DNA from 3 places in the Fictibacillus enclensis genome. Region 2 is predicted to be linked to each of the others. Evidence: predicted binding sites of a transcription regulator. Region 2 holds the regulator's gene; each other region holds the start of a gene.
The links. The regulator CtsR, encoded in region 2, represses protease genes until heat stress. The targets are predictions, from matches to a motif close to ATGGTCAATAAAGGTCAAACA.
Positions count from the first base shown of each region.

Region 1: clpP (ATP-dependent Clp endopeptidase proteolytic subunit ClpP) is a predicted target of CtsR. The motif match lies at 1,935-1,955, and genes of this name have one in related genera.
Region 3: QNH15_RS05645 (ATP-dependent Clp protease ATP-binding subunit) is a predicted target of CtsR. The motif match lies at 1,393-1,413, and genes of this name have one in related genera.

Region 1 is NZ_CP126109.1:4,048,160-4,051,439, reverse strand. It holds gene whiA (DNA-binding protein WhiA) at 1-767, shown strand, start outside; gene QNH15_RS21175 (HPr family phosphocarrier protein) at 809-1,066, shown strand; gene clpP (ATP-dependent Clp endopeptidase proteolytic subunit ClpP) at 1,282-1,881, opposite strand; gene yvfG (protein YvfG) at 2,119-2,331, opposite strand; gene cspD (cold-shock protein CspD) at 2,593-2,793, shown strand; gene rpoN (RNA polymerase factor sigma-54) at 2,911-3,280, shown strand, end outside.
Region 2 is NZ_CP126109.1:100,325-103,604, forward strand. It holds rRNA gene rrf (5S ribosomal RNA) at 142-257, shown strand; partial or broken gene QNH15_RS00540 (ABC transporter substrate-binding protein) at 522-1,387, shown strand; gene QNH15_RS00545 (CtsR family transcriptional regulator) at 1,596-2,066, shown strand; gene mcsA (protein-arginine kinase activator protein McsA) at 2,104-2,640, shown strand; gene mcsB (protein-arginine kinase McsB) at 2,644-3,280, shown strand, end outside.
Region 3 is NZ_CP126109.1:1,042,231-1,045,510, forward strand. It holds gene QNH15_RS05635 (FAD-binding oxidoreductase) at 1-598, opposite strand, end outside; gene QNH15_RS05640 (BsuPI-related putative proteinase inhibitor) at 728-1,240, shown strand; gene QNH15_RS05645 (ATP-dependent Clp protease ATP-binding subunit) at 1,486-3,280, shown strand, end outside.

The sequences.
Region 1 (3,280 bases), 1.1 Mb from region 2:
TGATTAAGAGAGTATATTCCTTTCATGTAGAGCTTCTTGTCCGTAAAAAGATGAGGCTGAAAAAGAACAATGTCTATATTGTAAGGCTGACTCGGGAAGCAAGGACTCTGCTTGAGGATTTAAATATTATAGATGAAACCTTTACATTTAACCGCGGCATTGCAGATGAGATTCAAAAAAAAGCGTGCTGCCGCCGATCATACATGAGAGGAGCTTTTCTTGCGGGCGGTTCCATTAACCATCCTGAGACAAGCTATCATCTCGAGATTTTTTCCATGTATGAAGAACATACTGCCGCTCTTTGCGAATTAATGAATACCTTTGATCTTAAAGCGAAAATGCTCGAGCGGAAAAAAGGGTATATTATTTATTTGAAGGACGGTGAAAAAATATCCGAATTCCTTACTCTGATCGGCGCGCACAATGCGATGCTGTACTTTGAGGATGTAAGAATTTTAAAGGATATGAGAAACTCGGTGAACCGTCTGGTAAACTGCGAAACAGCCAACCTGAATAAAACAGTCGGGGCAGCGATGAGGCAGGTTGAAAACATTAAGTTTATTGAAAATGAGGTTGGACTAGAAGTGCTTCCCGATAAGCTCCGTGAAATTGCCGAACTCAGGGTGGCTCATCAGGAAATCACACTGAAAGAGCTCGGGGAAATGGTTTCCTCCGGACCTGTCAGCAAATCCGGTGTCAATCACCGTCTGCGTAAGATCGATGAAATCGCTAACAAAATTCGTTTAGGCCAACCCATTTCTAAATAAAGCACCCCATCATTTTATATATCTATTAAGGAGGAACAGCCATGATTGAAAAGCAGGTAACCGTTCAATTGAAAACTGGACTGCAAGCTCGTCCCGCAGCCTTGTTTGTTCAGGAAGCGAACCGTTACAATTCGGAAGTGTTTGTTGAAAAAGACGGAAAGCGTGTAAACGCAAAAAGCATTATGGGTATCATGAGCCTTGCCATTGGTTCAGGCGTGGATATTACCATCTCTGTGAGCGGCCATGATGAAGAAGAAGCCATGAAGGGGCTTGAAGCTTTTATTACTGAACGCGACTAGGACAAGCAACAAATAAAAGGGCAAAAGCCGTTTGCGATGATGAGATCATCGTTATTCCACTTTTGCCCTTTTGTTATTTTTTTGTTTTGGCGAACATTGCAAGAATCACTAGAAAGATAACAATTACGCCGATGGAAATCAAGACGTTGTAAAAATTCATTCCACCCTCCAAATTGAAAAAAGCCGCTCATTGGCGAGCGGCTTTTTTTATTCTTTTAAAGGTTTTTTGGATCTTCGACAGAAGAAATCACTCGGTCAACCAATCCGTATTTTACAGCATCTTCAGCCAGCATAAAGTTGTCGCGGTCGGTGTCGCGCTCGATGACTTCAAGTGGCTGTCCAGTTCTTTCGGAAAGAATCTTGTTTAGTTGTTCACGCATTTGGATGATGCGGCGGGCATGAATTTCGATATCCGTTGCCTGACCGCGCGTTCCGCCGAGCGGCTGGTGAATCATGACTTCAGAGTTCGGTAGGACATAACGCTTTCCTTTTTCACCGGCTGCAAGCAGGAATGCTCCCATGGAAGCAGCCATACCAATGCAGATCGTTGAAACATTTGGCTTAATAAAGTTCATGGTGTCATAAATCGCCATACCAGCTGTAATGGATCCGCCAGGACTGTTTATGTAAAGGGAAATATCCTTTTCAGGATCCTCGGCAGCCAAGAAGAGCAACTGGGCCACGATGGAGTTTGAAACATTGTCGTCAATTCCGCTTCCAAGCATGATAATACGGTCTTTTAACAGACGGGAGTAAATATCATATGCGCGTTCGCCACGGTTTGTTTGTTCAATAACTGTAGGAATTAAATTCATGAATAATCCTCCTTATAGGGTGTGTTTTCATGTGATACTGCCATCATACAAAAAAGGTCAAAAAAGGTCAAACGAAAAGCTTCTTATATGTTAATTCTATGTAGAGGCGCAACAATCCTTTATTTAACAATATGTTTGGACTATCTTCATCATTCCCGGGTTGCCGGGATTTAAACGTACCCGCCCTAAAGTTTTCAGAGATAAAAAGTGTTGTGCCAGCAGATAAACGTCTGCACCTTACGAATTTTTTATATTGTTGTACGCTTCTTCCAAGTTGCGGATCCGCCTGACAATTTCTCCGTTCTTATTTAAATGGTCGTTGATGAGCGTGCCTACGATGGAGCGGTAATACGCATTCATGGCATGGGATTTTGTAAACACATCCTTGTTCCGCTCGATATATTGCAAAAAGTTCTCTTCGAAAAATTTCACTGAAAATTGTTCAGCCATTGTTTTAGCACTCCTTTTTTCAACTGTTTATATCGTATCAGATTCCTTGTTACTACCCTAATGAAAAATTTCAGGGTGTAAACATTAAATAATATTTCTCCTCCTTTTGACAATTGGAAATTCCCGTGATATAGTTGTGCTGACCATATACGTGTTATGATGCTGGATGTAAACGGTAAATGTTTTGCTTTTAGTTAGTAGCAATGTAACATGGTTCCAATTTTTAAAGCGCTTTAAACGCGCTGACAGGAGGATATACCCATGCAAAACGGGAAAGTAAAATGGTTTAACGCAGAAAAAGGATTCGGCTTCATCGAAGTTGAAGGCGGAGACGATGTATTCGTACACTTTTCTGCAATCCAATCTGAAGGTTTCAAATCTTTAGACGAAGGTCAAGAAGTATCTTTCGAAATCGTTGAAGGTGCTCGCGGACCACAAGCTGCTAACGTTACTAAACTTTAATAGCGTGATAAAAAGAGCCAGTCATGGCTCTTTTTTGTTTTTTGGAAACAGCTTCTATCCAAGAAAAAGTGTTGTGCTTTGCGAATCTGTAGTATCATAGCTATAGGAGGGATTCGTATGGAGCTGGGTTTATTTCAACAACAAAACTTAAGTCTTGTTATGACAGCTGAGCTTCGCCAGGCCATTGCCATCCTGCAATATCCTTGCTATGAACTTTCTCGGTTTTTACAGGAACAGGCGGTAGAGAACCCGTTAATCGAGTTGTCCGAATCATCCGCTGTTTTCGAGAAAAGTAAAAAGAAAGCGCTTCAAAAAGACCGTTCTCACCAGGATGCTGACATAATCGGGAGGATGCAGCCGGCCGAATTAACCATGCATGACCATCTTCTTCATCAGGTGCTTGATATGCCTATTTCTGAAAACCAGGCAGCTGTGGTGCGTTACCTTATACTGAATATTGACGAAGCAGGGTATCTGGACATTACCA
Region 2 (3,280 bases):
CTCAAAAACAAAAGGTTTGTCAGCGACAAGAGATTCGAGGAAGCAAAACGACGACTCTCCGGAGTGTACTTTACCGTACATGAGGAAGAGGAGGAGTGAAGCTGACGAAGAAAATCGCCGTTGATCACAAACCGATATATGTCTGGTGGCAATAGCGAAGAGGTCACACCCGTTCCCATACCGAACACGGAAGTTAAGCTCTTCAGCGCCGATGGTAGTTGGGGGCTTCCCCCTGTAAGAGTAGGACGTTGCCGGGCAAAAATGAAGCACTGTTGAGAAATCAGCGGTGCTTTTTTGTTTTGTCGAAAGATGAAAATGACGTGATATGCAAGTAAATTGTGTCGAACCGCAACTAAATTCCCGATCACCGCAACTAAATCATGTCGAATCGCAAGTAAGAGTGGCCAACCCGCAACTAAATCATGTCGAACCGCAAGTATCCTAGCCACCAGGGGATCAGCAGAGCCTCAAATCCTCGAACCCTCCCGCGTTCCAGCTTTGCCCGCACAAAAAACCCCTCAATTAGTCCTTATTTTAATACCGATGACAGTAAACCATCAGGCGATGAAAAAAACGGAAATCAAAAAATTGCTCCCTTGTCCATCCACTTGACCAATGATCTCCCGGCGCTGGGCATTACACCTGCAGATTCAGTGGTCGGCGGGGGATTAAGGGATTTTCTTCCTCACGTGAAAGACGGGTTGAAAAACACAAAAAAACTTGGGCCTGCAGCTGATCCTGATATGGAAGCCCTGCTTGCTTTAAAGCCCTCAGCTATTTATATGGACGAAGAATATGGTGGAAAAGAACTCGACAAATTCAAAAAAATTGCGCCTGTTCATGTTTTTAACCTTGATGAAGGGACATGGAGAGACCATTTGAAAAAAATAGGGAAACTTGTTAATCGTGAAAAACAGGCTAATGAATTGGTCGAAGATTACGAGAAGGAAACAAAAGAAGTAAAAGGCTTAATCAAACAAGAACTTGGAAAAAACAGCAGGGCGATGGCGATTCGTGTAACCGCCAAAGAGCTGCGTGTATTTGGCACCGCTCGTCCCGTGGGCCGCATTCTATTTGATGATTTAGGGCTTACTCCCGCAAATGGGGATAAAAAAGTGGATGCCAGCCATATCAAGTGATCTCCCAGGAGGTGCTGCCTGATTTTGATGCAGATGCGATTTTTGTCATAGTGAATCAGGACGATCAATCAAAAACCGCCTTTAAGCAGATGGAAAACTCTTCGATCTGGAAAGGGTTAAAAGCAGTAAAAAACAAACATGTTTATGTGATTCCCGATCAGCCGTGGCTTGATTATTCGGCGATAGGCAATAAGATGGCGATGGACCAGGCAAAAAAATCTTTTCCAAGCAATAGATTGTTTCAGTAGAAGTCCCGGCGATATTTTTGAGGGGCTTCTTTTTTTAATCCTTCAAAAAGGAACGATTAACAGGAAAAATATCGGGTAATACTGTGAGAGAAATACCTTGTTCCCCTATGAGGCAGAAAGTATTCATTAGTTGCATATAACCTGGGAAACGGACTATAATATATACATATAGTCAAAGATAGTCAAAGTCAGAGGGGAGGGTAGCAGGTTGAGAAATATCTCAGACATTATTGAAGAATATTTGAAGCAGGTCCTTGCAGGTTCGAATGATAAATTTATTGAAATCAAACGGACGGATATTGCTGAAAAATTCCAGTGTGTCCCTTCCCAGATCAACTATGTTATTAATACACGATTCACCGTAGAAAAAGGATTTGTTGTGGAAAGCAAACGGGGGGGCGGGGGATATATCCGCATTATTAAGGTCAAAACAGAAAATTACGTCCACCTGATTGACCAGCTGCTGCTTTTGATCAATGACCGCATTTCACAGGGGAATGCCGAAAATGTGGTGCTGCGGCTGCTGGATGAACAGATCATATCGGAACGCGAGGCGAGAATTATGCTGAGTGTCATTGACCGCACTGTTCTTCAAGTGTTAGACCTTCCTGAGCGTGATCAATTGAGAGCCGAATTATTAAAAGGCATGATTCGGACGCTAAAATTTAGAACCAGATAACGTTGTATCACATTTATTAATAGGGGAGGAGAATAAAATGTTTTGCCAGGAATGCCATGAACGGCCTGCCACTTTGCACTTTACAAAGATTGTAAACGGACAGAAAACAGAATTTCATATTTGTGAGCATTGTGCAAAAGAAAAAGGAGAATTCCTTCCAGGGTCGAATACATTCTCTATTCATCAGCTGCTTTCCGGACTTCTTTACGGAGATCCGGCGATATCGGGAACAGCTTCTCCGGGACTTTCTCAGCAATCAGTTCTGGTGTGCCCGAAATGCGGCATGACATATCAACAGTTTGCCAAAATTGGCCGTTTTGGATGCAGCCATTGCTATGAAGTATTTGACTCCAAGCTTGATCCAATTTTAAAGCGGGTGCACGGAGGAAATACAAAGCATGAGGGGAAAATTCCAAAGCGGATTGGCAGCGGACTTCAGGAAAAACGGGAATTGGAGAATTTAAAGAAATCGATGCAACAGTATATCCTGAGTGAGGAATTCGAAAAAGCTGCTGAAACCCGTGATAAGATCCGGCTTTTAGAGAAGCAAAAGCATCAGGAAAAGGGGGAATAGAGCGTGTCACTTGAACATTTTATAAGTGAAGCCATCAGTCCCTGGATGAAGGAAGAAGGACCTGATTCTGATATTGTGCTAAGCAGCAGGATCCGGCTCGCCCGAAACTTGGAAAATTATAATTTCCCTGATTTTGCTTCCAAAGAAGAATCTGAAACCGTGATTCGTAAATTACACGAAGCAAATGGGGACCAGGAGTTCGGAAATTGGGGCGAATTTGAAATTCTTTCACTGGATCAGCTAAAACCCCTGGCAAAAAGGGTATTGGTAGAAAAGCACCTTATCAGCCCTCATCTTGCCGAACAGTCCAAATATGGAGCGGTCATGCTGAATGAGGATGAATCGGTAAGCATTATGATCAACGAAGAGGATCATTTGCGAATTCAGTGCCTGTTTGCAGGCTTCCAGCTGAAAGAAGCGTTAAAGCTTGCCGGAGAACTGGATGACTGGCTTGAAGAAAAAGTGGATTATGCGTTCGACGAAGAAAGAGGCTACCTAACAAGCTGTCCGACCAATGTTGGAACGGGGCTTAGAGCTTCTGTTATGATGCATCTTCCGGCTTTGGTTATTACCAAACAAATAAGCCGCATTATTCCGGCCATCAACCAGCTGGGGCTGGTGGTGAGAGGAATATATGGAG
Region 3 (3,280 bases), 940 kb from region 2:
CCGATCCCACAAACAAGCCTGTGAGATGATAGCCCGATGAAGATTTTGCCGCCAAACCTCCTGTATGAATGATGGAGCCGTCGGCAAGAACCACTTCGAGATCTCTGACCTGTGGACGCATGATGCCGTAGCGGACGCTTGTTGTGCCGCTTGCATTCGTGGCGGCCATTCCGCCCAGGGTAGCATCCGCTCCCGGATCTACCGGAAAGAACAGTCCGTATTTTTTTAAAGCCTGATTCAGCTGTGTTCTGGTTACTCCCGGCTGTACTTTAACCAGAAAATCTTCGGGCCTGACCTCCACTACCTGGTTCATATTTTGAAAGTTAATGGAGATGCCGCCTTGCAGTGGGATGCAATGACCTTCAAGGCTCGATCCCACGCCAAACGGAACAACAGGAATTCTATGTTCATTGGCGAATTTTACTATAGAAGAAACTTCTTCGGCTGAGTTTGGAAACACCACGACTTCCGGAAGCACGGGAGAATGATGAGATTCGTCTTTGCTGTGCTGGCGAAGAATGGTTTCATTGCTTGTGGCTCTTTTTTCATCCGTTAGTTTTTTCATTTCTATAAGTAAATCCTCATGTGTTGCCTGCATGTAAAAATCCTCCCTTAGGTGTATGTTGATTATTCTCTTCTTAGGGTAATTTATAGATGAAAAGCGAAAATCCTTTTTATTCTGTTAAAAAAACAAAAATCAGCCAACACTATTAGGTGAGGTGATGACATGAAAAAATGGCTGTTGATACTCAGCTTTACATTGCTTTTGGGCGGATGCGGAACAACAGAAAAAAATGAAGCGGACAAGGGGGAGCCAGTCATGGGAGACGGGAATAAACAGGAGCAGCACAAGGACAAGCCCGGCAGAGACCACAGCGGGGGAATCGTTGCGGGAGCTATTGAGCCAAAGCTTTCGGTTATGGAGCAAAACACAGGCAGCACGCTCTTGCGTTATGAACTAAAAAACCAGACTGAACAAATAAAAACCTTTGAATTTACAAGCGGCAAAAAGTTTGATTACATCGTCAAAGATGAAAGCGGGAAAAAGGTATATCAATATTCACACGATCACATGTTTACCCAGTCTCTTTCCAAGATCACCCTGAAACAAGGTGAAACGTTCACGCAGGACATTATGGTAAAAAACTTGCCAGCGGGCACTTATACGATCGAGATATGGCTTACGGCGAAAAACGAAGAAAACGATTATCGGCAGAAAAAAACATTTGAAATACAGTGAGAATCCGCTCTTATGGAGCGGGTTTTTTTATGCAGCAAGGGGAAATGCAGATTGTTTGATTTTTTATTTATTACGGAGTACACTCATAAAAATAATCAAAATAAAACGTACTTTAAATAAGTAAATATAAATTTTTTTGAGCAAAGGACTTGAAAGTCAAAGAAGGTCAAAGTATAATATAGACATAAGGTCAAAGATAGTCAAAGTCAAACAACGACCTAACATTCTAAAGGAGGACATGCTTTATGAAATGTGAACAATGTAAAGTGAATCCTGCGACAATTCAAATGAACGTTTCTTTTAATCAACATAAACAACAGTTAACACTATGTGCAGATTGCTATCATAAAATTACTCAGTCTATGAATACAACAGGAGGTATGAATCCGATGAACCAATTTTCATCCTTCGATGATTTCTTTAAACAAATGATGAACAACGGCATGAACTCAGGGTTTTCAGGCCAGCAACAATCCCAGCAGGCTCAGCAGCAAGGTGGCGGAAGAGGCAGGGGCGGAGGCTTCCTTGACCAATTCGGCCGCAATATCAGCCAGGCCGCAAAAACCGGTCTTATTGACCCTGTGATCGGCCGTGAGGAAGAAATAAACCGTGTGATTGAAATTTTGAATCGAAGAAACAAAAACAATCCGGTTCTTATTGGGGAACCAGGGGTTGGTAAAACAGCCATTGCTGAAGGATTGGCATTGAAAATTGCCGAAGGTACAGTACCGTCCAAACTTCTTTCCAAGGAAGTCTACATGCTTGATGTAGCTTCTCTTGTAGCAGATACAGGTATTCGCGGACAATTTGAAGAGAGAATGAAGCAGTTGATTGCTGAGCTGCAAAAGCGTAAAAACATCATTTTGTTCATTGACGAGATCCACCAAATCGTCGGTGCAGGATCAGCCGAGGGATCAATGGATGCCGGCAACATTTTAAAACCGGCACTTGCCCGCGGTGAACTTCAACTGGTGGGTGCAACGACACTGAAAGAGTATCGCAAAATCGAAAAAGACGCGGCATTGGAGCGCCGATTCCAGCCGGTTATCGTTAACGAGCCAACTCCTGAAAAGGCATTTGAAATTCTTAAGGGACTTGCTTCCAAATATGAGCAGTACCATGAAGTGACGTTTTCAGAAGATGTTTTAAAAGCGTGTGTAACCTTGTCTCACCGCTATATCCAGGACCGTTTCCTTCCGGATAAAGCGATCGATCTTATGGACGAAGCCGGTTCCAAAATCAACTTGCTTCATTCAGGCAATGAAACTTCTTCCATTGAAGAGCGTTTAGAGGAAATTTCAAAAGAAAAAGAACAGGCAGCAATGAATGAAAACTATGAGCTTGCTGCAAAACTTCGCCAGGAAGAGCTTCAATTGGAGGCAAAATTGAACGAGAACGAAGGCAAAGAAAAAGCCGCCGTTACCCTTGAAGACATTCAATCCATCGTAGAGCAGAAAACAGGTATCCCAGTTAAAAAGCTTCAGGAAGACGAACAGGCGAAAATGAAGGACTTGGCGAAAAACCTTTCCCAAAAAGTCATCGGACAGCAAGAAGCGGTTGAAAAAGTATCCAAAGCCATCCGCAGAAGCCGTGCCGGTCTGAAAGCGAAGAACCGTCCAATCGGATCCTTCTTGTTTGTCGGTCCGACAGGGGTAGGTAAAACCGAATTGACCAAGTCACTCGCAGAAGAATTATTTGGTGATAAGGAAGCCATGATTCGTCTGGACATGAGTGAATACATGGAGAAACATGCCGTGTCCAAGCTTATCGGTTCACCTCCTGGATATGTCGGCCATGATGAAGCCGGACAATTGACTGAAATGGTCCGCCGCAAGCCTTACAGCATTATTTTGTTGGATGAAATTGAAAAGGCGCATCCGGATGTACAGCATATGTTCCTGCAAATCCTTGAGGATGGCCGCTTAACCGACAGCCAGGGCCGTACTGTATCCTTTAAAGATACAGTCATCATCATGACGAGCAATGCCGGCAGTGGTGTAAAGCAAACCAAAAAATTAGGATTTACCAACGAAATCGCGG